DNA from 2 places in the Arachidicoccus ginsenosidimutans genome. Region 2 is predicted to be linked to the other one. Evidence: riboswitches for the same ligand, from Rfam matches in the RefSeq annotation. Region 2 holds a riboswitch; the other holds the start of a gene.
The links. A riboswitch is a leader RNA that binds a small molecule or an ion and turns the genes downstream of it on or off. The one in region 2 is predicted to bind thiamine pyrophosphate.
Positions count from the first base shown of each region.

Region 1: it holds a riboswitch for thiamine pyrophosphate, as region 2 does, so the genes downstream of both, A9P82_RS01175 (TonB-dependent receptor) here and pnuC (nicotinamide riboside transporter PnuC) in region 2, are expected to answer to the same signal.

Region 1 is NZ_CP015971.1:260,439-275,610, forward strand. Features, by position in the region: gene A9P82_RS01160 (hypothetical protein) at 1-323, shown strand, start outside; gene A9P82_RS01165 (ABC transporter ATP-binding protein) at 426-1,058, shown strand; gene A9P82_RS01170 (hypothetical protein) at 1,058-2,182, shown strand; TPP riboswitch at 2,232-2,327, shown strand; gene A9P82_RS01175 (TonB-dependent receptor) at 2,385-4,790, shown strand; gene A9P82_RS01180 (agmatine deiminase family protein) at 4,842-5,882, opposite strand; gene A9P82_RS01185 (hypothetical protein) at 5,907-6,239, opposite strand; gene A9P82_RS01190 (hypothetical protein) at 6,227-6,475, opposite strand; gene A9P82_RS01195 (carbon-nitrogen hydrolase) at 6,503-7,375, opposite strand; gene A9P82_RS01200 (hypothetical protein) at 7,552-8,130, opposite strand; gene polA (DNA polymerase I) at 8,222-11,044, shown strand; gene A9P82_RS01210 (ComF family protein) at 11,392-12,078, shown strand; gene A9P82_RS01215 (hypothetical protein) at 12,137-13,540, shown strand; gene A9P82_RS01220 (glutathione peroxidase) at 13,752-14,237, shown strand; gene A9P82_RS15340 (hypothetical protein) at 14,927-15,064, shown strand; tRNA gene A9P82_RS01225 (tRNA-Gln) at 15,139-15,172, shown strand, end outside.
Region 2 is NZ_CP015971.1:1,568,500-1,583,671, forward strand. Features, by position in the region: gene A9P82_RS07065 (hypothetical protein) at 1-707, opposite strand, end outside; gene A9P82_RS07070 (1-aminocyclopropane-1-carboxylate deaminase/D-cysteine desulfhydrase) at 772-1,758, opposite strand; gene A9P82_RS07075 (nucleotidyltransferase family protein) at 1,826-2,728, shown strand; gene A9P82_RS07080 (response regulator transcription factor) at 2,830-3,525, shown strand; gene A9P82_RS07085 (RagB/SusD family nutrient uptake outer membrane protein) at 3,604-5,196, opposite strand; gene A9P82_RS07090 (SusC/RagA family TonB-linked outer membrane protein) at 5,207-8,482, opposite strand; gene A9P82_RS07095 (FecR family protein) at 8,700-9,761, opposite strand; gene A9P82_RS07100 (RNA polymerase sigma-70 factor) at 9,854-10,435, opposite strand; gene mnmD (tRNA (5-methylaminomethyl-2-thiouridine)(34)-methyltransferase MnmD) at 10,544-11,224, opposite strand; gene pnuC (nicotinamide riboside transporter PnuC) at 11,275-11,856, opposite strand; TPP riboswitch at 11,903-11,994, opposite strand; gene A9P82_RS07115 (enoyl-ACP reductase FabI) at 12,217-13,023, shown strand; gene A9P82_RS07120 (glycoside hydrolase family 43 protein) at 13,145-14,134, opposite strand; gene galA (beta-galactosidase GalA) at 14,141-15,172, opposite strand, start outside.

The sequences.
Region 1 (15,172 bases), 1.3 Mb from region 2:
GCCGAACGCATATCACGGATTTTAATACCGACTGGTTTGATGCTTCCGCATTTTTCAAAGGCGGCATAGGCGTTGTAATTCCACATGTACAAAACACGATTGACGGGCATTCGAATCATGCCGATTTTCAGTTTGGCGGGTTCAATCAAGGCGTAGAAGCCACAGTACGTGCAACATTCTTTAATCATGTGTATCTTGAATATTGTAACAAGTTAGACCTTGCCGAATATTCGCATCTGCATATTTACGAAGGGGAAGCAAGACAATTGTTCGGTACCTACGAGATGATTTTAAATATCGGCGTAAGCGTTCCGTTAAAATAATGGTAGAAAATACAAGGCAAAGTGTTTGAATAAAATTTCCTTATATCTTTATCAATATGAGGTGTAAAGCTGTCGGCTTATTTCTAATACTAATCTTGTCAAATGCTATCTTTTAATTCGTTTGAAAAATCTTATGGCAACAACACAATTCTGGAAATTGATAATTTCATTTTCGATGCCGGCATTTATTGGCTGAAAGGCGCGAATGGTTCCGGAAAAAGTACATTAATCAAAGCTATTGCCGGTTTGCTTTCTTATAAAGGCAATATTTTTTTTAAAGAATATAATTTAAAAAAGAATGGTGTCGCATACAGGCAAAAAATAAATTTTGCAGATGCAGAACCGTTGTTCCCCGATTATCTTACGGGCGAAGATTTGGTTCAGCTATTTTTGAGAGCCAAAGGCGGAAATATTCGCGGCATTCGCGATTTTTCAGAAGAAATAGGCATTGCCGAATATTTGCAAAATTCAATCGGAACATATTCAAGTGGTATGCTCAAAAAACTTTCATTAGCGCTTGCTCTTACTGGCAATCCTTCACTGATTTTGCTGGACGAGCCGTTCATAACGCTCGATTCCGCCTCATTGCAAATATTACAGAACAGAATTGAAAAACTCTACAAAGACAAAGGAATCAGCTTTATATTTTCGTCGCATCAATCCGTAAACTTAGAAAATAGTTTTTTGGCAAAGGAAATTCTTATCAATAACAAAACAATCCAAATACTTTATTGATGGGCATTTCAGTACCATTAGCTTTAAGGAAGATATTTGTTCACGGTTTTTATCGTGTACACGCAGGAATGCTTGTGTTTTTATTTACTGCTGTTTTAAGCTGCTGTTTTTTTGTAAATACTTTGGGCGAATTGCCGCCGGGAAGTTATTTCTTCTGGCATTATGTAATTACGATTACTTTGGTAAGCAACCCTGTTATGATGCTGGTATTTTTTGTTTTGTGCATGTTTTACGCTTTTAAGAATTTACAGTTCATAGATGCAGAGTTGCAAAAATCAAATAACCGGTTTTTGTTTTACAGTATGAATGCCTTAAAGAAAAAAGAGCATTTTAAAGTGTGGTTCGTTATCCAATTGTATGTTTTTCTTCCACTTATTATTTACACTTCGTTTTCTGTAATCATAGGCTTTTTTACACGTCATTATTTTACGCCGTTTCTTTTTGTTATTTACATTTTATTGCTCGCTGCCTGTTGTGCAATGTTTATTGTAAAAAACCTGAATAACGTTGGTAAACGAGAAAAAAGTACTGTATCAAATCTGCTGTTTAAAAAGTGGCATAAACCCTTTTTTACGTTATACACTTATCATGTTCTGCACAGATTGAAAGGAACTTATGTTGTTACAAAAATTATTTCTGCGCTTATCATTCTAACATTGTTTTATAATTACCCCGATTTGAAAGAGGATATTAAAACCTCCTGCCTTATCGTAACACTTATTGTTATAGCGCATTCGGTTATCATTTTTCAGGAACAGATTTTTAATAATAAATATCTGTTGTTTTCCTATAATTTTCCTTATTCCAAAACGAAATTATTTTTTGCCTTCATCATTAATTATTTGTTGATTTTATTCCCGGAAATATTCTGGTTTTTCATTTATTTTTCTATCGGGAATGCTTTGCTGCTCTTGTTTTTTGCATTGTCTGTTCTTTTGTTGTTAAGAAGCATTTCTTACGCTTCGGATATTAAATTACAGGCTTTTTTAAAAGTTGTTTTTCTAATGCTTGCGATTATTTTTCTGGTAATAATTTATGGCTTTTTCCTGCTTGTTCCGCCGGTTTGTTTTGTGCTTGCGTTCATCATTTTTCGTACAAATTATTTTTACAAAAGTGTTGAATAAAAAATTTATTCTTTCATATACATTTTTCAATTAGTTTTGCCGCCGTAAACAAAATTCCTCGGGGTGCTTTCTTCGGAAGGCTGAGATTATACCCGTAAAACCTGAACAGGGTAATGCCTGCGAAGGGAAGGCTGCAAAGCATTTCTACAACTTTGCAGAAACTTTCTCCGCATCATACTCGTTCTTAATTTTTAAAAAAATTATGCAACGGATTTTATTGTCTTTCGTGTTGGCATTGGTTGCCAACGTACTTTTTGCACAGGTAAGTTTTAACGGAAAAATTTTAAATGAACAGCAGCAGCCTTTGGCAAATGCAACGGTTCTTTTGAAAAATGTTTCAACGAAACAAGTATTAAAAACGACAAGTAACGATGATGGTTTTTTCTCCTTTTCTTCCCTGAAAGAATATACAAAATGGAAACTCAATATTTCTTATACCGGGAAAAATATTTATGCAACGAATATTTTAGTCAATAGCTCAAATATTGATGAAACCTATGTTTTAAACGATTCGCAACAAGAGCTTGAACCGCTGGAAGTGCGTGCTGTGCGTGCGAGCGACAAATCGCCTTTTACAAAAACAAATATTTCCGCAGCAGAAATCGAAAAAAATAATTTAGGAAAAGACTTGCCTTTTCTCTTAAATCAAACACCGAATGTTGTGGTTAATTCCGATGCAGGCAACGGCATTGGCTACACGGGGATTACCATTCGCGGTTCAGATGCAACGCGCACCAACGTTACGATTAACGGTATTCCAAACAACGATGCAGAAGACCAGGGCGTGTATTTTATAGATATGCCCGATTTGGCTTCTTCGGTTGGTTCTATACAAATTCAGCGCGGCGTAGGTTCTTCTACAAACGGCGCGGGCGCTTTTGGCGCAACCGTAAATTTGAGTACCAATGAAGTGCATGACAGCGCTTATGCAACATTCAGCAACAGTTACGGTTCGTTCAATACATGGAAAAATACTGTTGCCGCAGGTTCAGGGTTGGTTGATGGCAAATTCACGGCTGACGTGCGTTTGAGCAATATATCAAGCGACGGATATATCGACAGGGCAAAGAGTAATCTTCAATCTTTATTTTTCTCAACGGCATATATCGGAAAGAAAACAACCGTGCGGTTTAATTTTATTACAGGCAAAGAAAAAACGTATCAAGCCTGGGACGGCGTTTCCGAAGATATTTTGCCAACGGACAGAACTTACAATGAACTTGGCTACATCAACGATTCTACTTTTTATAAAAACGAAACGGATAATTATTGGCAGTCGCATTACCAGCTTTTTATTACCCATCGGTTTAACGAGAAACTTAGTTTTAACCTTACTTCTTTTCTCGTGCATGGTTACGGATATTACGAAGAATATAAAACGGATGCAGATTATTCATCTTACGGAATCCCTTATCCTGTCTCAGTTTCTGGCGATACAACTTATTCAACGGATTTGGTCAGGCAAAAATGGTTGAAGAATAATTTTTACGGACAAACATTTTCTCTTCAATATAAAAATACAAATGATGAACTCACTTTCGGCGGTGCGTGGACAAACTACGATGGACAACATTACGGCAATGTAATTTGGGCGCAAAACGGCGGCGTTGCAAATGATTATGAATATTACAATGTGCCTGCGTACAAATACGATAAAAGTATTTACTTGAAATGGCTGCACACATTTGACGAATATTGGAATTTGTATGCCGATGTTCAATACAGAAATGTATGGTATCATATTTACGGATTTGAGGATGACCCGGAATTAATCAGAAAAAGCAAGTTTAATTTTGTTAATCCAAAAGCAGGAATATCCTATACAAGAAACGGCTACAATGCTTATCTGTCCTACGCTTTGGCGAATAAAGAACCGAGCAGAGATGATTATGAAGCAGGCTTGGATAATCAGCCAAAACCTGAAAAGCTACACGATTTTGAATTGGGTGCAGAAAAAAAAGCAGCAAAATATAATTGGGGAATTAATCTCTATTATATGTTGTACAAAGACCAATTGGTATTAACAGGCAAGCTGAATGACGTAGGCGCAGCAACGCGCATCAATGTGCCGAACAGTTATCGCGCGGGCATTGAACTGCAAGGCGGATATGTATTCTCGAATTGGCTGAATGCCGCAGCCAACCTGAGTTTCAGCAGAAATAAGATAAAAGATTTCACGGCATATTACAATGCTTACGATGCAGATTGGAACGAATTGCCGCAGGTTGCAGAGCAGCATCACAACACAGATATTGCGCTTTCGCCGAGCGTTGTAGGAGCAGGAACAATTAATATTTTGCCTTTTAAAAATCTGGAATTGAGTTTAATAAGCAAATATGTCGGCCGCAGGTATATGGATAATACACAGAATAGCAGCAGGATCGTGGCGGCATATTATAATCAGGATGCACGAATTATTTATACAATAAAAACTAATTTCTTTAAAGAGTTAAGCATCATTGGGTCGGTGTACAATGTGTTTAATACAAAGTATAACTCTATCGGTTACACATATCCTGAATATGAAAAAGGTAAAGTAAACAATTGGAATTATTTCTTCCCGATGGCGGGAACGAATTATATGGTAGGAGTGAATATAAAGTTATAAGGCTTATCTATGAAAAAGAAGAAGGCGAGTACAATTGTATTCGCCTTTGTTTTATATCGCAGGTTCTTGCTGGCTCAGGCAATGAAAGCTTCCCAAGCCCCAAATAATTTCCGTAGAATCTATGCCTACAACTTTTCTCGTAGGAAAATATTGCTGAATAATTTGCAATGCTTCATCATCTTGTTTGCAACGATAAGTTGGAACAATGATGAACTTATTGGCAATATAAAAATTTGCGTAGGATGCAGGCAGACGCTGATTTTCCCAAATAACGGCATCTGGCATTGGCAGCTCAACAATGTTTAATTGTTTACCGTTCAGCAAGCGCATTTGTTGCAGTTGTTTTAAATTGTTCTGCAATAAACTAAAATTTTCGTCGCTCTTATTTTTTTCAACAACAGTCAAAACGGTGTCTTCATTTACGAAGCGGATAGTGTCGTCAATATGTCCGTCTGTATCGTCGCCTACAATGCCTTCGTCTACCCAAAGAATTTGTTCAACACCGTAATAATTTACCAGATATTCTTCAATCTCTTTTTGCGTCAAATGCGGGTTGCGGTTTGGATTGAGCAAACACGAAGTTGAAGTAAGCAACGTTCCTTTTCCGTTAAATTCCACAGAGCCGCCTTCCATCACAATGCCGGGATAAAAAACAGGAATGTTATAATCTTTCGCAATTAACGTAGGAATCACGTCGTCCAAATCGTACGGCGGATATTTATTTCCCCATGCGTTATAATTCCAATCAACAATTGCTTTTTTATTTTCTTTTTGATTGATGATAAACGCAGGACCATGGTCGCGGCACCACGCATCATTTGTCGGATGAATGAAAAATTCTACTTGCGATAAATCAACGCCCGCTTTCTCGAAATGCCCGACTGCAAAGGCTTTCATTGCTTCATCGTTTACATTAATACAAACTTTTTCGCTTTGCGAAAGTAATTTTACAAACTCGGAATAATACGGATAAACCTTATCGATTTTTCCGGGCCAGCTTTCTTCTTTGTGTGGAAAGCTCAGCCATGTTGCGGAATGTTTTTCAAATTCAGCAGGGAAAAAATAACCTAATTCTTTGGGAGTCGGATTCATGTAGAAATAGTCAGTGTTCAATAATTAATAATCGATATTCAATTTGGCAGCCAAACTTGTGTGATTGTTGGTAATGAATTTTATAAAATAATTTTGCTCTATTTGCGAAAAGAAAATGTACCAACTTGTGTGTTCGTTAGCTTTATACGTCAAATATTTTTCGCCGTATTGTTGAAGTTCGACAGGCGTGTTTTTTGCTGGAAAAGTTGCAATATTTTCTTCTATAAAACTTTTTATTTTAAGCACATATTCTTCTGCACTATCCATAAACCCAAAGTATTCTTGTTTAAAGAGAACATCCATTAAATCATTAAAATAAATTCTTACTTCGGGCAAGTAAATAATTATTTTTTCCATGGCCATGCCCTGATATGTTCTATAACGTTATTAAAAAATTCTTCGCCGGAAATACCGACTTCCTGCCAATACACAACCTTTTCTTTATCGGACAATGTTGCTTCGTAAGCCGCATCGTACTTAGGTTTGTTGCTTTCTTTCATTATGCGAGCAACCTTTTCCAAAGTACTTTTATCTTCCAAATTGATGAGCCATTTAGCGATTTCCAATTTATCTATTTCAACAATTGTGTCCATAAACTTTGTTTTTGTAAAGTTACAAAATTACTCATCAATAAATCTTTTCGTAATCGGCTGATAGCTGTCAATTCTTCTATCTCTTAAAAAGGGCCAATGCGTGCGATAATGGTCTGTTTTTTTTGTATCAATTTCCACAACGGTCGTTTCTTCATTATCGTGAGAAGCTTTGTAGATAAGGCTTCCGAAAGGATTGCTTACAAAACTTCCGCCCCAGAATTTCATCAATCCGTCTTGTTCAAAACCGACGCGGTTCACACTTACAACATGAACGCCGTTGGCAACAGCGTGGCTGCGCTGAATGGTTTGCCAGGCGTTGTATTGTTCTTCATTCGTGGCTTCGTCTTGCGAAGTTGCCCAACCGATTGCCGTAGGATAGAAGAGAATTTCTGCGCCCATTAAAGCTGTGATGCGCGCCGCTTCGGGATACCATTGGTCCCAACAAATTAACACGCCGATTTTTGCAAACTTTGTTTGAAAGATTTTATAGCCCAAATCGCCCGGCGTGAAATAAAATTTTTCATAAAAAGCAGGGTCGTCGGGAATGTGCATTTTTCGGTATTTGCCGAGATAAGTTCCGTCGGCATCCAAAACGGCTGTCGTGTTGTGATACAAACCTTCAGCACGTTTTTCAAACAGCGAAGCGATAATCACAACACCTAATTCTTTTGCAACTTCACTCAAGGCATCTGTCGAAGATCCGGGAATTGCTTCTGCCAATTTGAAGTTCTCGTAATCTTCCACATCGCAGAAATATAACGAAGTGAATAACTCCTGCAAACACACGATTTGCGCGCTTTTTGCAGCAGCTTCTCTTACTTTTTCAATTGCTTTTTGCAGGTTCGCCGCTTTGTCTTTAACGCAGGACATTTGCACCAAACCAACTTGTACTTTTGCCATTTTTCTTACCGAATTTTGAACGGCAAAATTAGTGAAAATATACGAGGCGTGGAGCGGGATTTTGTTTGTTAATTGTAAAGTAAAATAGGAATAATATTATGCCGTTGTTGTATCTTTTGACCGACGGCAAAAATTATTTGTTAAAGAGAACTCCAAAGGCAAAGGTCTTCTATCACTTATAATAACCTTTTTATCTTAAAGTTCTCTACGATATTATTATATTCTTCATTTGTAATAACATCTCTATCTAAGAGCCACCGAAGCTGGTTCATAAATATTTCTTCTTTTGTAAAGTCATCAAATTGCGTATATTTTTCTTTCAAATATTCTTTTGATACCCTCACAATCTGTGAGATAAAATTTAATACCTCTTGCTCATTTGGAATTGCCCTATAAAAAACTAAATTGATTTGTCCGCCCGTTAAATAAATATCGTCCTGATGCTGTTTTAAAAAATTGGTAAGAATTAGGATTAAAAAAATTACATAGAAAATAATCAAAGTTCTCACGTCAATATTATGCTCCCATAATTCAGCTACGGTAAGAATCATGGGTAATGCGATGCAAACCCATAAAAATATTTTACCTGCCATAACATTATCAGCTTGATAATGAATATTAAAACCAATTCTATCAAGTTTGGCTTCGTATTTATTAATCTTCCGAACAGACTTAGTTTCGACAATAATTTTATCTGAATACAAGAAAAATTTCCTGTAATTAAATCCTCTTTTTTGGATAAACTCTTTTATCATAATAAAATATTCTTTGCCAAATATAATCAACGCTTATCAATAAAATCATCATTCATAAATCTCAATTCCCAATTTCCCCTACCTTAGCCCCATGGAAAAAAAACTCTTTTTGCTGGATGCGATGGCGTTGATTTATCGTGCGTATTATGCGCTCATCCGCAATCCGCGCGTTACTTCTACAGGTAAAAATACCAATGCACAATTCGGTTTTACCAATACTTTGCTGGAGCTGCTGAATAAGTACAAACCCACGCACATGGCGGTGTGTTTCGATACGCACGCGCCCACAGAACGCCACACCGATTTTGAACATTATAAAGCCAACCGACAGGAAGCGCCCGAAGATTTGCTCGCGTCCATTCCCGACATCAAAGAGATTATTCGCGGCTTCAATATTCCCGTGATTGAGAGCGACGGTTATGAAGCTGATGATATTATCGGTACGCTTGCTTGGGAAGCGGCGGATGCGGGTTACAAAGTGTTCATGGTTACGCCAGACAAAGATTACGGACAGCTTTTGACCAAGCCGAATGTGTTTATCTACAAGCCTGCATACATGGGCAACAAGGAAGAAATTTTGACGGCAGAAAAGATTTGTGAAAAATGGAATATTGAGCGTGTAGAACAAGTAATTGACATTCTCGGATTGATGGGCGATGCGGTGGATAATATTCCCGGCATTGCCGGCGTGGGCGAAAAAACGGCGGCGAAATTGTTGAAAGAATACGGCACGCTGGAAAATGTTTTGGACAATGCGGATAATATCAAAGGCGCATTGGGAGAGAAGGTACGCGCGGGAAAAGAGAATGCAATTTTATCTAAAAAGTTGGCTACGATTATCACAGATGTCCCTGTAAAATTTCACGAAGAAGATTTTTGCGTAAGCGATTACAACAAAGAGGCATTGGCTGAAATCTTCTCACAGCTTGAGTTTCGGACCTTAGGTAAAAGAATTTTGGGTGACAGTTTTACCATTGCCGCACCTGAAAATATACAAACAGATTTATTCGGCAACGCCGTTGAAACAAAATCAAATAATAAAAAAACTACGAAAAATTTCGTAGAAGAAGCACAAGTTGAAACAGTATCTTCTTTCAAAACAATTAATGATACGCCGCATAAATACGAGGTTGTTGATACGGAAGAAAAAATAAAATCATTAATCAAAAATCTTTCATCTCACAAAGAAATTTGTTTTGATACGGAAACAACAGGCACAGACCCGAACAATGTGGAATTGGTCGGACTCAGTTTTTCGGTAAAGAAACACGAAGCCTTTTATGTGCCTATTTCTGCCAACCAAGAAGAAGCGCAGCAGCAACTCGATTTGTTCGATGAATTGTTTAATAATGAAAATATTCTGTGGGTCGGGCAAAACATTAAGTACGATTTAATTGTCATCAAATGGTATGGTAAACAACTCGCGGGAAACATCTTTGATACGATGGTGGCGCATTATGTGATTGAGCCGGAAGGCAGGCGCGGAATGGATTTACTGAGCGAAAAATATTTGCATTACACACCTGTTCACATCGAAGAACTAATTGGGAAAAAAGGAAAAAATCAAGGCAATATGCGCGACGTGGAAATTCCGAAAGTCGCGGAGTATGCCGGCGAAGATGCCGATATTACCTTGCAACTGAAAGAAGCTTTTGAACCATTGATAAAAGAAAATGAGGTTGAAAAAGTGTTTAATGAATCGGATATTCCTTTAGTCAAAGTGCTTGCTAACATGGAGTTTGAGGGCATTAAGATTGACGTTGATTTTTTGAAAAATTATTCCGTTGTCCTGGAAAAAGATGCGAAAGTTTTTGAGGATAATGTGTATGAAGCGGCAGGCGTAAAATTCAATTTGGCATCGCCTAAACAATTGGGCGAAATATTGTTTGAGAAACTAAAACTCGATCCGAAAGCCAAGAAAACCAAGACAGGACAATACGCGACAGGCGAAGACGTATTGACGAAACTTGCCGTGCAGCACAAGATTGCAGATGATATTCTTGCGTTCCGTGAACTCACAAAATTGAAAAATACTTATGTGGACACATTACCGCAATTGATTAATCCGAAAACGGGCAGAGTGCATACTTCGTACAATCAAACGCTGGTGGTTACTGGGCGTTTAAGCAGCAACAATCCGAATTTGCAAAATATTCCCGTGCGCACGGAACGCGGAAAAGAAATACGCAAAGCATTTATTCCGCGCGATGAAAATCATGTGTTGATGAGCGCCGATTATTCGCAAATCGAGCTGCGCGTGGTGGCTGCCATCAGTGGCGATAAAAACATGGGCGATGCGTTTCGCAGCGGAGAAGACATTCATGCTGCAACAGCTGCAAAGGTCTACGGCGTGGGCGTTGCAGAAGTTACGAAAGAACAACGATACAAAGCAAAGAGCGTGAACTTCGGCATCATTTACGGGCAAGGCGCTTTCGGTCTGGCACAAAATCTCGGCATCAGCCGTACCGAAGCAAAAGAAATTATTGATAATTATAAAACCGAATTTTCCGGCATTGCCAAATACATGGAAGACTCGGTTGCTTTTGCGCAAAAGCATGGTTATGTTGAAACGTTGCTCGGTCGTAAAGCGCATATCCGCGATATTAATTCCGCTAATTTTACAGTGCGCGGTTTTGCGGAACGCATTGCCATTAACGCGCCTATTCAGGGCTCGGCAGCGGACATGATTAAGCTCGCGATGATTAAGATTGACAAGGCTTTCAGCGAAAAGAAGCTCCAGTCTAAAATGATTTTGCAGGTGCATGATGAATTGGTTTTCGACGTTGTAAAAGATGAAATTGAAGAAGTGAAAGAAGCTGTTTTATACAATATGCGCAACGCGTTGCTTTTGCCCAATGATGTTCCTGTGGAAGCGGAAGTGGGCATTGGAAATAATTGGTTGGAGGCGCATTAGTTCAATTTGAAAATTGGATGATTTGAGAATTTGAAAATGAAATTGCGTATCATAAAATAATGAATATAGTCATCAAATTGGCTACGTTGAAACGTCATGCCGAACTTGTTTTGGCATCTGAACATAAAGCATAAATTAGTAAAACCACATAGACTCATAGTTTTATGCCTGTGATTCCATGTGGTTAAATTCAGATTGACGCTTGTGCAGAAATGACGAGCATAGATTTTAGTTGTTATTCAATCGCCACTAATTTTAAAGAATCTGGATTTTATATATCATTTGTTTGCGAACTTTGAAATCAATATTTTCAAATTCACAAATTCTCTCATTTTCAAATTAATTCAATGCCCCTTTTCCGCGACCTGCTCGATATGATTTATCCGCGTTATTGCGTGGGCTGCGATGCATTGCTGGAAAATGAAGAAGTGCTTTGCGTAGAATGCATGGATGAATTACCCTACACAGATTTTTTCCAAACGGATGATAATCCTGTAAAAGAAATTTTCTTCGGAAGAATAAAGGTCGAACACGCGGGAAGTTTACTGTTTTATGAAAAAGATTCCTTAGTACAGCGGTTGATTTTTGATTTGAAATATAAAAGCAATAAAAACGCCGGAACGCTGCTGGGCGCTTTGTTGGCAAATAATCTTCGACATTTAGACTGGCTCAAAGAAATTGACATGATTCTGCCTTTGCCGTTGCACAAAAAACGCGAGCAGCAGCGCGGATACAACCAGGCAATTATAATAGGCGAGCAACTGTCGGAAGAATTAGAAATTCCGATGAACACAAAAGTGCTTGAACGTACTGTTCACACCGAAACACAAACACATAAAACACGCGAACTGCGTTGGCAATCGATGCAGCATATTTTTAAGACCAAAGATAATAATATTTTACAGGGAAAACACGTTTTACTAATCGATGATGTTTTGACAACCGGTGCAACACTTGAAGTTTGCGGCAGCGAAATTTTGAAAGTACAAGATACAAAGCTGAGTATCGCAACTGCGGCGTATGCAATTGAATAAAATGAGAGTATGTTTACGTGTCATTGTAGCCTTTGCTGTAATCCCAAAAAATAAACGAATGAAAAAATATATCATGCTGTTTTGTTTGAGCTGCTTGTTATTGGCGGCTTGCGACAAACAAAATTTCTCATCAAGTCCTGATGCATATTTGTATGTACAATTGCCGTTCGGCGGTGATACGCTTTCATTCGATACGGTATTTACTTCGGTTGGTTCTGTTACGCAGCGGTTCAAAATTTTTAACCCTAATAAAGAAGGTATTCATATTGATGAAATAAAGTTATCGGGTGGAAGCAATTCTTATTTTAAAATCAATGTAAACGGAAATGCCGGAACAGATTTTCAAAATATCGATTTGGCAGGCGGCGACAGCCTGTATGTGTTTGTTGCCGTGAACATTAATCCGAATGATGTATCCAATCCTTTTGTGGTTAGCGATAGTATTGGTTATTCCTACAACGGACATCAGCAATTTGTCCAGTTGCAGGCTTACGGACAGAATGCTGTTTTTATGAATGCACAAACAATCAATCACGATACTGTCTGGAAAAATAAATTACCGATTGTCCTGCTTGGAAATACCACGGTTGTAAGTAATACAACACTGACGATTGAGAAGGGAACGAAAATTTATTGCCATGCAAACACCATCTTTGAAGTGGACGGCAAATTAATTGCCAACGGAGAACGTGATACGGCAAGCAGAATTGTATTTACCAATGACAGGCTTGATTATAATTATAATGAAATGACCAACCAGTGGCGCGGCATTAATTTTGGTGCGTCAAGCAAAGGGAATGTGTTGAACAATGTGACCGTTAAGAATGCTTTTGTTGGCATTGCTGATACAATGAAAGCTTCCCCTGAATCCATATCACGACTGATTTTAAACGGATGTATATTAACCAATCATGATTATGCGGCTTTGTACTTGCGTAACTCCAACGTAAGCGCGACAAACTGTTTGATTACAAATTCAAATGTTCAGGTTGTATTGGAAAATGGTGGCAGCTATTCTTTCAACTATTGCACACTTGCCGGTTATGGCAATGATTATGTAATTCATAATAATCCTTCTTTGGTTATTGAGAATAATGCTGAAACCGCCGCTGCATCTGTATTGCAGGCGACTTTTATTAACTGTATCATTTACGGCGATGATAACCAGGCTGATGAAATTAAAACAGATGAACAGGGTGGGGCAAACTTTTCTTTAAAATTCGGATATGGTTTGTATAAGGCAGGTTCGACTCTTTCGGGGATTACTTTTTCTAACAGTATTCAGAATGCCGACCCGCAATTTTTGAATATCGATAACCAAAAAAATGAATACGATTTTCGTTTGCAATCAACTTCGCCCGCCATAGGTACAGCCGCACCAAATGCAGTAAAGACGGACATTTTGGGACAACAGCGCGATGTACAAAAAACGACAGTCGGTTGCTATGAATTTAAAAATTAGAATGATAATTTACTCCCAACTCTTTATAGATTTATACAAACGCGATATAAATAAAGGCAATAAAGGGCTTTAAGGTTTTAAGAATTGCATAACTTTTTATTGCTTTAATTTTGGAGAAACAAAATCCATTTCACAAATGAAAAAATTATTTCTCTTCGGAGTTGTGCTTATTACATTAATAAGCCTCTCTTCATTTACAAAAATAACGGTTATGCACGGACACAAAAAATCGATTTACGATTTTAAAATTGAATCGCTCGATGGCGGAAAAATTGATTTTTCAAAGTTTAAAGGCAAGTATATTTTGGTGGTAAACACTGCATCGCATTGCGGTTTTACGCCGCAGTACAAAGGCTTGGAACAGTTGTATAAAGATTATGGAAACAAGCTCGTGATTGTAGGTTTTCCATCCGCAGATTTTGCCGACCAGGAGTTTCACGATAACGATTCCATCAGCGCTTTTTGTCAGAAAAATTACGGCGTTACTTTCCCTTTGACCACGCGCGTTGATGTGAAAGGAAAAAACATTACGCCTGTGTTTGCATACTTGACACAGAAGTCTGAAAACGGTGTTTTAGATGCAACCATCAGTTGGAACTTCAACAAATTTTTGATTGACCCGAAAGGCAATTTGTTGCAGCATTTCGATTCAAAAGTTACACCTGAAAGCGATGAGATTGTACATTATTTGAAATGATTTTTTTAGAATGATTATTTAAAACTAATTATTTAGTTTTTATTTTTCTTTCTTTGTAATTAAATTAATTATTTAGTTGCTAAAAATTTAAAATAATTTTTCATACGCTGAAATCCTCACTACAAGGGAGTTTCAGCGTTTTTTCTTTGGAATTGAAAATATGATTTGAAAAAATTTTTCTAAAAAAATTTGGAAACTTCAAAAAAATAATTTCATCTTTGCCCTGCAAAAGAAAAAATTTCATCACTCATCATGCAACGCAAGTCGCTACATAAAGAATTGGCATATTGGTTTAGTCCGATGACGGATTATTCCTATTGCGGGGCATATTGTGCTGTTGAGTAAAGTTGAAAAAACTTAGTTCAATCATATTAGAAGCCTCGCATTTTTGCGAGGCTTTTTTATTTTTACATGAAAGAAAATATTATAAAAAAAATAATGCAACAACAGAAACGACATACACGATTTACGATGTGCATTGAGTCGACTTTATCAGTGCAAAGCCTTTGGTGTGCGCCGTTGTGCAGAAGTATTGTGTGCATAGAAAAGTATGATGGTAATTGCATTCATCCGCGACCGGAAGATATCCGTACATAGAACAATCATGTTTTATGGAAACAGAGAAAACCGGTCGCAAAAAACGACCGGTTTTTTTATGCTCAAAAAAATGAAAAAAGGAGGAACAAAATATGAACAACAATTTTTTGATTAAGACATTGGTAAAACATTTTGGCGAAGCCAGAACCATTAAAATGCTGAATTTGATGCAGAGGAGAAGCATCAACAAAAAAGCGAAAAGATACAGGGCGGAATTGCGACTTGAATAAATTTTTATAAGAATTTTTCTTTTGTAGTGACACATGATGAAAGGCGGCAAGGTATCGACCCTTGCTGCACATATTGTTGGGTGGTGCAATGGCAAGCATATCAGTTTT
Region 2 (15,172 bases):
GAATCAAAATGACTGATTTTGTACAACACCGAATTTCCATCAGGTTGGTAAATAGTCATTGAATAATCATACACATCATTTTCCGGCAGATGTATCACAATGCTGCCGTCTTCATTGACATACATATAACCCGACACAGATGTTACAGGTGCTTTAGGTGAAGCGGCAGCTATTGCCGCAACCGCATTAAATTTTTTATACATCACAGTACTGTCGCCCGAATAAAACAAACTGTCCGATGTATTGTTCAATACAGAATCGCTCATTCTTTTAAAATCATTCAACGCAAGCGTTCTACTCTCTTCTCCCTGAATAATTATGTTTTTATAATTGCTCAAATTGCCCAATAATCCTGCGGACAAAAATCCTGTAGTCAGCTTTTTTGCTTTCGTAAAATAATACGAGCCGTTTTTAAAAGTATAATAAATACGGTAATAATCCATACCTGGAACAGGTTTCGTATCGGTATAAGCATTCACTTGCAAAGTCGCATTAGGAACTGAATACAAAGTACGGAAGTTTCGTACGCTGTCATTGGAACGCTGAATGTTGAGCACAGAAATCATATCGCCGAAATTGTTGCGCCAGGAAATGACTTTTTGATTTTGCGCACCTTTTTTAATCGTAAAATCGGGAAGTATTTCTTGCGAAAAACCTTGAATAATAATGAACGAAAAAATAGATAGGAATAAAATATTTTTCAGCATAAATTTTTTGCCCTCTTGGATAATGATTGCAACAAAAATAATGGAAATAACCGCCTAAGTAGAATTATTTTAAAAAACTTAACGTTCCCCGCGGCAATGAAAGATTGCCCTGCAAACCGCCTGTATGGATGAATAATATTTTGCTTCGCAAAGGAATTTTCTCTTGCTCAACCAGGTTTGTCAAAGCATAAAACGCTTTTGCCGTATAAACAAAATCCAGCGGAAGCCCACATGAATCGTGGGTTTTATTGATGAAACTGATTAATTCGTTTGTCTTTTTTGCGTAACCACCAAAGTGAAATTCATGCAAGAGTTCAAAATTCTTTTGTTGCTCTTCTTTATTTAACAATGATAAAATTTGCGGCAATAAGTCATCATTATTTTTCGTCCGCATATTTTTTTCGTTTGCAGCTTCGCAGCGATTCTTTTTTCCGGACAGAATATCTTCTGCATATTCGTTATCCTCTGTGGAAGAAATTATCCTGCTCGATTTCATCACACTTACGCCAATTACCATTTGTTCCGGCAAGCATTTTTTAATAATGCCGGCAATGGTAGTTCCTGTTCCAACTGCCGCAATAATATGTGTATATCTTTCCAAAACCACATTATCCAAAATCTCGCCTGCACCCTTTGCGCCTTCTATGCCGAAACCTCCTTCGGCAATCCAGAAAACATTCCCAAACTGTGATTGAATAGATGTTTTATCGCGGTAATTTTCTCTCGAAACAAAATGCAGTTGCATTCCGTATTCCATGGCATTTTTCAAAGTATGAGAAAGAATTTTCGGTTCCTCGCCACGAATAATACCGATAGACCGAAAGCCCGAAACCCGTGCCGCAAAAGCCGTTGCGACGATATGATTGGAATACGCGCCGCCGAATGTTGCAATGGTTTTAAAACCTTTTGCTTTCGCTTCCTGCAAATAATATTTTAGCTTAAACCATTTGTTGCCGCTCACGACATCGTGCATTGCATCTAAGCGCAATACATCAATTTCTGTCGGCAGATAATTAAAAATTGTTTGTATAAACGGCGTGGAAAACATCATTAAAATTTAATTGGAAACCCAACGATAATCCTTTAGTTTCGCCAAAGTTTAATTAAAATTATCATTTATGAGCAAACCTACCTTGGTAATTCTCGCAGCAGGCATGGCAAGCCGTTACGGCAGTTTAAAACAAATTCAATCTTTCGGACCTTCGGGCGAAACGATTATTGAATATTCCATTTACGATGCCATTCGCGCAGGATTCAAAAAAGTTGTCTTCATTATCCGCGAAGATTTTTCCGAAGATTTCAAAGCCATTTTCGAACCAAAGCTAAAAGGTCGCATCGAAATCGATTATGTGTTTCAAACGCTGGAAGCATTTACAGACGGCTTCTCAATTCCTGAAAACCGTACCAAGCCTTTCGGTACGGCGCAGGCGGTACTTTGCTGCAAAGGCAAGGTAAATGAACCTTTCGCAGTAATCAACGCCGATGATTTTTACGGCGCAGATGCTTTTGTAAAAGCGTACGAATTTCTTGATGCAAAAGTTGCCGACAATGTTTACGGTTCCATTGCGTACAAACTAAGCAATACATTGAGCGATCACGGAAGTGTAAGCCGCGGGCAAATTTTTACCAATGAACAAGGTCAGATGACCGGCATTGAAGAGCGTCTGAAAATTTATAAAAAAGACGATAAAATCGTTTATGAAGACGGCGACAATTTGGTAGAACTCGCGCCGGACACCAAGGTAAGTATGAACTTTTTCTGCTTTGCACCAAGCTTTATTGCGCTTTGCGAAAGTGAGTTCAAACCCTTCCTCGAAAAAAATATCGACGATATCAAAGCTGAGTTTTTAATGCCGAAAGTTGCTGATACTTTTATCAAACAGGAACGCGGAAGCATAGATGTAATTCCGACAAATGCAAAATGGTTTGGCGTTACATATAAAGAAGATGCACCAATTGTAAAAGGCGAAATAGACAAATTGGTTGCAGCAAACGCCTATCCCACCAACCTTTGGGCATAGCAATCGTAATATTTAAAAGAAAGATAAATTATAAAATGTTAGCATATTTTTTATAATTTATCTTTTACCTTTATCCAAGTAAATCAAAAAAATCAGCATTTATGGATAACAAAAAATACAAAATTCTTCTTTGCGAAGACGACCAGAATTTGGGAATGGTATTGAAGAATTACTTGGAATTGAACGATTATGATGTAGTACTTGAACGCGATGGAAGACTTGGTTTGGCTGCATTTCAGCGTGAAAGCGCAGACATTTGCTTGCTGGATGTAATGATGCCGCACATGGACGGATTTACACTTGCCGAAGAAATCCGCGACATTAACCCCGAAGTCCCTTTGTTCTTTCTAAGTGCAAAGACAATGAAAGAAGATATTATTCAGGGCTACAAGCTCGGTGCCGATGATTATATCACAAAACCGTTTGACAGCGAGGTGCTTTTGCTGAAAATAAAAGCAATCCTTAAGCGCAACGAAGATGTAAACAAAGAAAACGAACACGTTGAATTTGATTTAAGCGGCTTCCATTTTAATCCGCGTTTGCGCCAGTTGGTGCATGGTGATGAAGTTTATACACTTTCTCCCAAAGAAAATGAATTGCTGAAAATGCTGGCAGAACATAAAAATGATTTACTGCCGCGTGAAAAAGCATTGAAAAAAATCTGGGGAAGCGATACTTATTTCAATGGTCGTAGTATGGATGTGTACATTGCCAAACTGCGCAAATATTTGAAAGAAGACGATAAAATCGAAATCGTGAATATTCATGGAAACGGATTCCGCTTAGTAGCGCCTTAATCGAATAAATTAAATTCAAAATAAAAAACTCGTTGAAAAGTTTCAACGAGTTTTTTATTACATCTACTATCTGTCGTATTACCAGCCTGTATTTTGTGTAAGCTTATGACTGAGGTCTATTTGATTTTGTGGAATTGCCCACAAATAATCACGTGCAACGAAAGACCTTTTCTCCACTAACACGTGCGAACCATAATCGCCGCGGCTTTTATTATAGTTATTGAGAATACCATACGCATTTCCATTCATTACCTGCTCGCCAATCTTCCACCTGCGAATATCAAACAACCGAAGTCCTTCCATAGCAAGTTCCACGTGACGCTCATTACGCACAAGCATTCTTAATGCAGACTGCGACAATCCGGGTTGCACAGCAGGCATATTTACACCTCTTCTCTGCCGGATAAGATTGATAGCATCATAAACCGATTGATCTATACTATTACTTTCTATTTTTGCTTCGGCATAGGTAAGCAGCACTTCTGCATAACGAATTAATACTTCATCGTTATATGAATTATTGTTATAGTCGCCGGAAATATCCGCAGGCACATATTTTTTATAATAATAGCCTGATAATGACGCATTGTTTTTGCCAAGTGCATCAATGGAATTGGAATCTGCGACATTAATTATTTTTCCATTGATAACACTCCCCGGAACTGCTACCGTAAACTTCAATCTCGGGTCTCTGTTGTCATATGGATGATTCGGGTCATAGAGCGACGATTCTGTTATCGGCTTCCCGTCTGTACATTCATAAGCATCTACCAGTCCTTGCAACGGTACAACCTGCGACCAACCACCGACAGTTGGTCCACCTACCCAAGTAGCAATACCCGTAGGATAGGTATTTTTAATATATTGTGCTGATAATATTATTTCCGGACTCGTTTTATTAGTTCCATCAAACAAACTGTTATAGGCATTATCGGAACTGTTATCGATACTATATTGCCCCAAATCCATTACCTGTTTTGCAGTAGCTGCAGCATCAGTCCAATTACCTACATACAATTCCTCTCTTGCAAGCAATGCAAGCGCAGCGCCCTTTGTTACGTGCCCGTAATCGGCAGAGCCATAGCTTAAAGGAAGATTACTTGCAGCATCTTTCAGTTCGTTGACAATAAAGTTGGAAATAGTATCTGCCGAAGTACGGCTCACATCAAAAGAATCGGTAGGCTGGATATGCGTAATCAAAGGTACTGCTCCATACATTCCCGTTAATTGCTGATAGGAATATGCCCTTATAAATCTTGCTTCGGCTGACAAACGGCTTCTGAGCGAATCACTGATTTGCTCGGATGGGATTTTGCCGATATTATCAAGCACATTGTTACTTGCAGCAATTGCCTGATAAAGCACTTGCCAAAAATGCTCAAACACCCCTGTTGTAGCCGTAGCGCTTCCATTACCCGCATACTGGATGTCACTTGGCCAGTTGGACCATGAATAGCTGTCGTCGGTAGCACAGGACAGAAAAATACGGTTGTCAAAATCGCCAATGTACGAATAACAATATGTTACGGCACGTACGGCATCATCCTGTGTTTGCCAATAAATGCCCGAAGAAACCGCATCAGACGGATTCTTACTTAAAAAATCTTTGGAACATGAAGACACCGCAATAGCAAATGTCATCAATAGTTTATATAGGACTCTTCTTTTCATCTTTTACAGTTTAAAAATTTACATTAATACCAAACGTGTACACTTTTACCTGCGGATAATAGCGATTCTCGTTGGGTGCTTCGGGGTCTATATCGCTTTCAAGCTTAGACCATGTGAACAAATTCTGCCCGCTTACAAATACACGCAAATTTGACACACCCGCCTTTGAAAGCAGCTTTGACGGAAGCTTGTAACCGAGTTGCAAACTTTTCAGTCTCACATACGCACCATTTTGTATCCAGTAAGATGATGATGAATAATTCTGCAACGTGTTCACAATTCGCGGAAAAGTTGCATCTGTATTCTCCGGTGTCCAGCTATCTTCATGAATGGCTTTAAAATTGCCATCGCTGTTGATAGGTGCTCTTCTCATTACCACGGTATTCACGGAGACTTTTCCTACTCCCTGAAAAAATGCGGTTAAGTCGAAGCCCTTGTAACCCATGCCAATATTTAAACCGAAAGTATAACGCGGAATATTACTGCCGAGATATACTCTGTCGTTGGCATTAACAGTATCGTTTCCGTCAATATCTTTGTAAATAAGGTCGCCGGCGCCGGTTTGAGAACTTTGGAATGCGTGGTTTGCTACCTGAGATTCCGACTGAAAAATACCTTGCGATATATATCCGAAATAGGCATCAATAGGCTGCCCTGTAACTTTTCCGGTAGTAATTTCTCCCGGATTTTCATTTGCCGTAGTTATTTGGTCGGCGCCTTTCAAATCCAAGATTTTGTTTTTAACATCGGAAAGGTTAGCCGTGATATTATACTTGAAATCTGACCCGATACGATTGTTATACGTTACGTTCAACTCCCAACCTTTGTTCTGCACCACACCTGCGTTTTGGTAAGGAGCAGCCAACCCAACAGATTCAAGAATAGGGAGCTTGAGCAATATATTATCCGTTTTTTTGTTATACCAGTCATACGTTACATTCAATTTTCCGGAAAGTGTTGTAAAGTCTAAACCTATATCCGTCATTTTAGTAGTTTCCCATGTAATTCTACTATTCGGATAAGTACTTAGACCGCTTGAGGGAGCCAGTGTTCCACCGAAAGGATAATTATGACTCAAATCATAAATTGACTGGTAAGGATAATTACCGATGGCATCGTTGCCCAACTCGCCCCAGGAACCTCTTAACTTCAGATTTTGAACAAATTTCACATTACGCATAAAGTCTTCGGAAGATATACGCCATCCGGCAGAAAAAGAAGGGAACAAACCCCATTTTTGCCCTTGTGCAAAGCGTGAAGAACCGTCGTTTCTGAGATTTGCTTCAAACAAGTATTTCTCTTTATACGCATAATTTACTCTGCCGAAATACGATAGTAAGCCATATTCGCCGGCTGTTCCGTTATTGGTTTGCGTACTTGTAGCGCCTGCATCCAATTGGTCAAGTTCACTACTCGGTATTCCGGAACGGTAGCCTTCCAGATAATCATCTCTTTGTGTCAATTTGGACATACCGCCAAGAATAGTCAAAGAATGACTTCCGAATTGATGTGTATAGGTTAATAATCCCTGATAGTTTTTAAACCAGTTATTATCACTTTGCTTATCTGCGGCATTTAAGCCTTTTGTAGCAATAACAGCATGATTATTAAAAAAGTCGTAATAAGTCATGGCAACAGTATGAAGGCTATTGTATTGCGTTTCATAATTTGCCGAAACAATACCGCTCAACGTTAGTCCTTTTATAATTTCATAATCGCCTCTAAAATTTCCGGTAATTAAATTGTCTTTGTAATCCGAGATACCTCCTTCTTGCTGCAACCGGATAGGATTTCCATCGCCACGACCAATGCCCCAGGTACCATCGGAATATTTATTAACAATAAGCGGATTCATTACTGCCGCCTGACCAAACTGCGACCATGCGGAGCCTGAACCGCCAATATCCTGCGGCTCTGTTCTGTCTCCGATACGAGCAGCAATATCCGCACTTACGCTCAACTTGTCATTTACCTTTATATTTGTATTTAAACGAATAGTCAAGCGTTCATAATCCATATTGCTAATCAAACCGTTTTGGTCAAAATAGTTGGTAGAAAGCCTGTACTTCGCATTATCATTACCACCGGAAAGCGACACGCTGTGCTGCTGTTGAAAACCGTTTCCTGTAAGAATATCCTTCAACCAGTAGTTATCCGGATACTTGTCTGTATTTCGGTTGGCATTATTATAAGCTGCAATATCGTCTGCGGTATATATGTCTCCGCCGCCTGAATTTTCGTGCATCAGATTGGTAAGTTTCATATACTCCTGTGCACCTACGAATTTAGATAACCTTGCAGTTTTCTGCCAGCCGAAATCGTTAGAATACGCCAATTTAGCTTTGCCGCTTTCTCCCCTTTTTGTAGTAATAATGATTACTCCATTGGCTGCACGCACGCCATAAATAGAAGCTGCCGCTGCATCTTTCAATACGGAAATAGACGCTACATCATTGGGGTCCACATCATTAATATCCGATTGTACGCCATCTACCAATACGAGCGGAGAATTGTCGTTCAACGTTCCTATTCCTCTGATTCTTATTGTGCCCTGATCTACGCCGGGTTGCCCGCCGCCCTGCGTTATAGTTACACCCGGCATCATACCTTGCAGCGACTCGGACAATTGCCCTACGGGTTTCCAATTAACGTCTTTTCCGCTTACTGAGGATACAGCGCCGGTAAGGTCGAGCTTCTTTTGTGTGCCATAACCAACCACAACCACATCATTCAAATCTTTGTTTATCGGCGTTAATGAAATGTTCAAAGAAGTTTGTCCGTTTACGGTAACTTCCTTGCTTTGATAACCCACATAATTTATTTCCAAAACAGCATCATTCGGCACATTGATGCTGAATATGCCGTTCATATCCGTAACTACTCCGAGCTTCGCGTTACCTTTAACCTTAACTGTTACGCCTCCCAGCGGCGAACCGCTTTCATTTACCACTTTCCCGGTTAAAGCTATTTGATTTGCGTTTTGGCTTACAGGTACGATAACGATGAGTCCGTCGTTAAATTCTTTGTACGAATAGCCGGAACTTTTCAAAATCATATTCAGCAAATCATGTACAGGCATATCATGCACATTCACGTCAAACTTCTTTGACGATGGTATTTTCCGCTCGCTGAAAACAAAACGATATGAACTTTGTTTTTCTATTCTGGAAGCGATTTCTTTAAAGCCGGCGGATTTTACGTTAAGCGTTACTCTTGTCTGAGAATAAACCTTTGCTGTTGCATGAATATTAAAGAAGATTATCAGGCATAGCGTTAATTTAGACATTAGGAAGGTTTTTTTTATCCAATATTTCCCCTTTACACTTCGGGAGTGTTTCAAAAAAAGCATAATTTTACTTTGTTAAAGGTGATAAAATGCAGATTACTGTTCCGAAGTATCTGCGTTGTTTTTTGCTGTCATCTTTTTTACGGAGCCGTCTTCTCAGGGACGGCTTTTTTTATTTTTATTCTTTATGTTTTCATACCACTCGGTTTTTTGTTAACTAATAAATGGATATTGTCTTATTATTTTCCTTATAATGAAACGGCTCTGTATAGCTTAGTATATCCAGTATTTCCCCGATATTCTCTTTGGTAAAACTTCCTGTAAATCTGTAATCTCTAAAAGTTTTGTTTTCAATATTTATGGTAATACCGAACCGTCTTTCCAGGCGGTTGCAGAGTGTGGGAAAATCTTCGTCTTTGAAAACAAATTTATTGTCCAGCCACGAAGTTTCAACAATGGTAGAATCCTGCTTTTGAAAGTAAGTTAGCGACGTTACCGTATATTTCGTGTCTTTATGTAAATCATTTCCGTCAATGGACAAACTGCTGTTTTCACGTCTTTCCGACGAAGCTTGGTTCACTGTCAGCTTCTCTTTGGGTTTTAATATAATTCTGTCCGATGGTCTGTCAGGCAAAGTTATTTCAACCATTCCTCTGATAAGTGTTGTTTCATTTACAGAATCGTTCTTATACGCTTTTACATCAAAAGCAGTTCCCAAAACACGCACATTCATTTTCGCCGTATGTACGATAAAAGGATGAGCGGCATCGTGCGTTACATCAAAAAATGCTTCGCCCGTCAAATAAACTTCGCGCGTGCTGCCGGAGAACACAGCCGGATATTTAAAAGAACTTTTTGCATTCAGGGTGACTTTTGTACCATCTGCCAGCGAGATAACGGATTTATCGCCCGCAAGCACATTTTTTACAACCCATTGCGTACTTGATGTATGTGAAAAAATTTTATATGCACCAAAACAAACCATACCCAAAAGCAACAAGGCTGCCGCCCGGAAATAATATTTACCAAACTTTTTTTTCGGTTTTCCCGCAACTGTTCCGCTTTGGTCTTCAGCAATTCGGCTTTTTATTTTGGCAAACAAAGCATCGCTGCCATTATATGTTGCGATATTATTTTTCCAAAATGCTTTAAAATAATTAAACCGGTCGCGCAAAGATTCATCGTTGCTTATCAAATACTCCAACTCGGCATATTCGTCTGTACCGATTTGTTCACACAAATACTTTGTAAGGAGTTCTGTAAATCTATCGTTTGTCATACTGATGCGTAATGCTATCGAATATAAAGACAACTATTTTCCCGAAATTGCTTACAAGGAAGAAAAAAATATTTGAAAAATATCTGCGAAGGTCATGTATTGCTTTTGCAAACAGCTTTGGTCTGGTATGCGCTGAAGATATGGCTAAGTTTTTTAATAGCTCTGTACAGTTGAGTTTGTACTGTTTTAGGCGAAATGTCAAGAATTTCCGCAGCGTCTTTGTATTTCATTCCGTCTTCTTTTATCAGACGAAATACAAGCTGCGCCTGCAACGGCAACGATTGAATTGCCTGTTCCATTTTGAAAGCAAGTTCTTTGAGTTCTATCTCTTTTTCCGGGTCGAATAAATCGATAAGTTCATATTTATTCTCGTTCTGCAAACTGTTCCAGGTAACAGAGGAATATTTTTTCAGGTAATTGAGGGAATGATTTTTTACGGCAACAAACAAATACGCTTCAATATTTTTAATTTCCGGCATCGATTTGCGGTTTTCCCAACACTTGACAAACACGTCGGCAGCAATCTCTTCCGCAATTTCTATACGACGAACATACACGACACAAAACTGTATCAACCTTTTGTTGAGCGAATGAAAAAGCGACTCAAAGGCGTTCATATCATCACGGGAACATATTTTTTCCCACAATTCTGTTTTGTAATCATTACCGTTCATTGTTCAAATCCTTTTTGTCTCATTGACAAAGACTGACACAAGGTAACAAATTTTTAATATTGGACGCCGATTGTGAAAACAATTTGTAAAAAATGCTATCGATTGTAATTAGCAAGACTGCTTTATCCCCCGCAGCATTTCTCTCTTCTTCGGCGGACCCGGAATTTTTTCTACGCCGAAACCTACGTCTTGTAAAGCCCGGCGTACATATCCTTTGGAAGAGTATGTAACAAAAACACCGCCGCCGTTCATTGCCTTAAATATTTTTTCAAACAAAGACACCTGCCATAATTCAGGCTGAACACTTGCATCAAAAGCATCATAATAAACAACATCAAAGTTCCTATTCATCAACATTTCAAGAATAGATGTGTTTATTTTACGCACTATGAAATACGGATGAATAATTTCATCTTTCCCCCAACCGCACGAATGTAACTCTTGTAAATAATCTTCTTCAAAACTTTGCGGCAATAACTTTGAATAATTCAGTAATGAATACTCTTCTTTCTTCAAAGGAAATAATTCAACTGTCGTGTAATGAACAGTAATTTGCTTCTGTATTGCAACCTGCAAACTCATTAAAGCATTCAATCCCGTACCGAAACCCATTTCAAAAACAGCAACATTTCTCTTCCGATTTTTTTGTAAAAAATATTCCAATCCTGCACGGATAAAAACGTGCATACTCTCCTGTAACGCGCCGTGAATGCTGTGGTAATGCGTTGCGAGTTCGGTCGCTTCAACCGTATGCGAACCATCGGAAGTGATGATTAATTTTCTGTTCATTTATGAATCGCAAAATACGCAAAGCAATTCAATCTCCGTATCTTAATTTTTTATATTCCTTGTGCCCAATACCCCTTTCGCCAGTCAAAATATCCCTTCACACAAAGTGCCGTAGTTACTGCGGACAAAATTGCATAACCATTCATACCTCTGTCAATCATTAATACAATGCTTGCTCCGTTGATGACGAACCAATAAATCCATGCAGAAAGAATTTTTCTTGCTTCCAGAATAGTCGCACTGAAACTGAAAACAGTAATTGCCGCATCGAAAAACGGTCGCGGAGAATCGGTATAATATTGTTCAACTTTTCCTAAAACAATACTAAGGAGAATACAGACTAAAATATTAGTTATATGTAAAAAAACACGCCATTCAGATACTTTGAATGTTTTGTCTCCCGTGCCCCTATTTTTTTGCAACCACAAAAACCAACCGTAAAAACCAACGGCAACGTAATAAAAATTCAGTCCGCCTTCAAGATATAATTTCGCATGAATGCACGATAAAATGTACAACGCACTTGACACGATGCCAAACAGCCAGCACCAGATATTTTGCCGCATTATCAATACAACATACAAAAGCCCCGAAACAACAGAACTTATTTCAATTATCTTAAAAATATTCATTCAAAAAGTATGCGGAAACGCAGGCGCAGCAAGGATTTGAGAGAAAGAAAATATCTATCATCATTCCTACGCAGGCATTATCCTGTTCAGGTAAAACGGGTAACTTCTCAGCCTTTTACAGCGCCCCGTGATGTTTTATAAGACCGCAAGGTAATTAAATGTTATCAAACAAAAATTCCTTTTCATCGCTGTTCGGGATTTACAATCCCGAACTCTTATCCATGTATTTGTAATGCACCTTTGTTACACGGATTAAAAATCTGCCGATAAGGCTTCGACAGGGCAAATGCCGAAGAGCATTCATGCAATCCACCAAAAATTCCTTTTCTTTGCGATATTATTTTTATCAAAATAAAAATCATGTCGTACAACTTACTGAAAGGAAAAAAAGGAATCATTTTCGGCGCGCTCAACGAGCAATCGCTTGCATGGAAAACCGCATTAAAAGCGCACGAAGAAGGCGCGGAAATAGTTTTAACCAACGCGCCTATCGCTTTGCGCATGGGCGAAATCAATAAACTTTCCGAAGCCATTAATGCGCCGGTAATTGGCGCGGATGTTACAAGCATCGACGATTTGAATAATTTGTTTGACAAATCCATTGAACACTTTGGAGGAAAAATTGATTTCATTCTGCATAGTGTAGGTATGAGCATGAACATTCGTAAAGGCAATCATTATACCAATCTCAATCACGAATGGGAATTGAAAACGCTGGATATTTCTGCCGTGAGCTTTCATAAAGTATTACAGGTTGCCTACGAAAAAGATGCGCTCAACGAATGGGCAAGCGTGGTGGCTTTGACTTACATTGCTGCACAAAGAATTTTTCCCGACTACAACGAAATGGCTGATGCAAAGTCCCTGCTGGAAAGTATCGCACGCGGTTTCGGTTATCATTATGGTATTAAAAATAAAGTGCGCGTGAACACCATTTCGCAATCGCCCACACGCACCACAGCAGGCAGCGGCGTAAAAGGCTTTGACGGATTTGTAAATTTTGCGGAAGCCATGAGTCCGCTGGGAAATGCGCCCGCAGAAGCTTTCGCAGATTATTGCGTTACACTTTTCAGCGATTTGACAAAATATGTAACGATGCAGAACCTGTATCACGATGGTGGTTACAGTTCCACCGGCGTTACACAAGCCGTGATTGATAAAATGTAAAAATCGATATCTGATTAAGACAAAACCAGTATAAACTAAAAATTTAGTTTATACTGGTTTTTTATGGCTTATTTGTTGTCCTAAAAAATTAATAATGAATATTAAGTTTTTAATTTACAAGTTATTCTCCCCATTCCTTTTCCAGTCTTTCGGCTTCCTGTTCTGTAATCGGTATAATGGTGCCATGTCTTGGATGAAAATCCATAGAAACAGATTTATCTATAACACTGAAATGAGCTAAGTCTCTGCTGAAAGTAAATTGATATTTTCCTTTCATATACACATCGTACATCAGTATAAAGCCCGAACGGTCAATTAATGGAAACACACACGACCCTTCAACCGCCTCTTTAGTTTGCTGCATATATCCATCTTGTAAAACATATTTCCCTGTCAAATCAGTGGAAACTGCTGTTTTAATACCCAATGTATGGCTGCCCTCCGTTTTATAAAACAAATGGTATTTTCTTTTGAAATATATAATATCAGCATCTATACTTGCTCCGTCGGCAGGACTTTGGTAAAGCAATTTCGGCTCCGATTCAAAACCCGAAAAGTCTTTATTTGCATAAGCATAATATATTTTATCCGGCGCATTGCCATGCTTCATGGAAAAATACACCATATATTTTCCCGCTTTTTTATCATAAATAGTTTGCGGCGCCCACACTCTCAATAAATTTTCCTGACCGGCGTATCCCGTCTGAATATTCACGACAGACGATTTCCAATGAATAAGATCTTTAGACTTCATCATCACGAGTGCACGGTTGGAATTCCATCCGTTTGCGGAAACCATATCTGTTGCCACCATGTAAAAAATGCTGTCTTTTTCTCCGCGAAGAATATGTGGGTCGCGCACACCGCCTGTTGAACTTATCTTCGCCGATGAAATTACCGGATGGTCATGATTCAACGCTATATAATGAAATGCATCTTTGCTCAATGCAAAATGTATGGATTCGTCTTTTTTGTCATTGCCCGTAAAGTAAACAAACAAATATGCGCTATATTTTGAATTTCCTGAATTTTTAGAAAGACTAGCGCATGAATATTGAAGCAATACCGGAACAACTAAAAAATAAGCTATTTTTCTCTTTATCAGATTCATATCAGTTTAATTTTCCGATAGCTGAATTTCTGCCGTTGCTAAACCCGAAGCAGATGCTTTTAAACTGACCGTTCCTTTTTCTTTTCCCGCTTTTAAAATAAGCTGCGCTTTGCCGTTGAATAATTTCCTGTGCCAATTGTCGGCATCGCATTTATCGGCTTCATGGCTGCTTGGGTCGCCGTTACCTACGCCAATGATTGCAGCATCTGTCCCACTTGTTTCAAAGCTGATTAAGCTGGAAGCGCCCGGCACTTCTCTCCCATCTTTGTCCAAGACGGTTACATTCACTACCACGGCATCTTCATTATCTGCAAGCAATTCTGTTTTTGATGGTGTTAATTTGATTGCTGCAGGCGCGCCGGTTGTTTCCACTTTGGCAATCAATTTTTTGCCGTTGCGATAGCCAATTGCCTCCAGCGTTCCCGGCTCATATTTTACTTTCCATTCCAAATGCCCGTACTTCGGCATATCTTTTTTGCCCAAACTCTTTCCGTTTAAAAACAACTCCACATTATCAGCATTGGAATTAACCCATACAATTTTTTCTTTTCCTTCATCGCCTTTCCAGTTCCAATGCGGCGCAATGTGCAACACATCGGAATCGCTCCACCAAGATTGATAATAATAATACACCGTTTTAGGAAATCCGCACATATCCATAATGCCGAAATGCGAATTGATATTGGGCCAAGTATATGGTGTAGGTTCGCCGCGATAATCAAAACCCGTCCACGCAAACCCGCCCATAAACCAATCTCTCTTTGCGGCGAATGTCCACCAATATTCCGCCGTCGATGCCCAAGGTGGAAAGATGCTGTCGTAGTCGGGAACGTAACAATTCACAGTGTCTTTGATATAAATTCCTCTTGTGGAAACTGTGCTGGCAACTTCCGTTCCGATGACAGGCTGATTGGGATGTTCTTTGTGATAAGCATCTGCACCGCCGAGATTATAATTAAACCCGCGAACAGGAATTACTTCATTCACGCCGTGGTAAACATTGCCCATATTTGCTGCATACGTGGCTGTACGAGACGG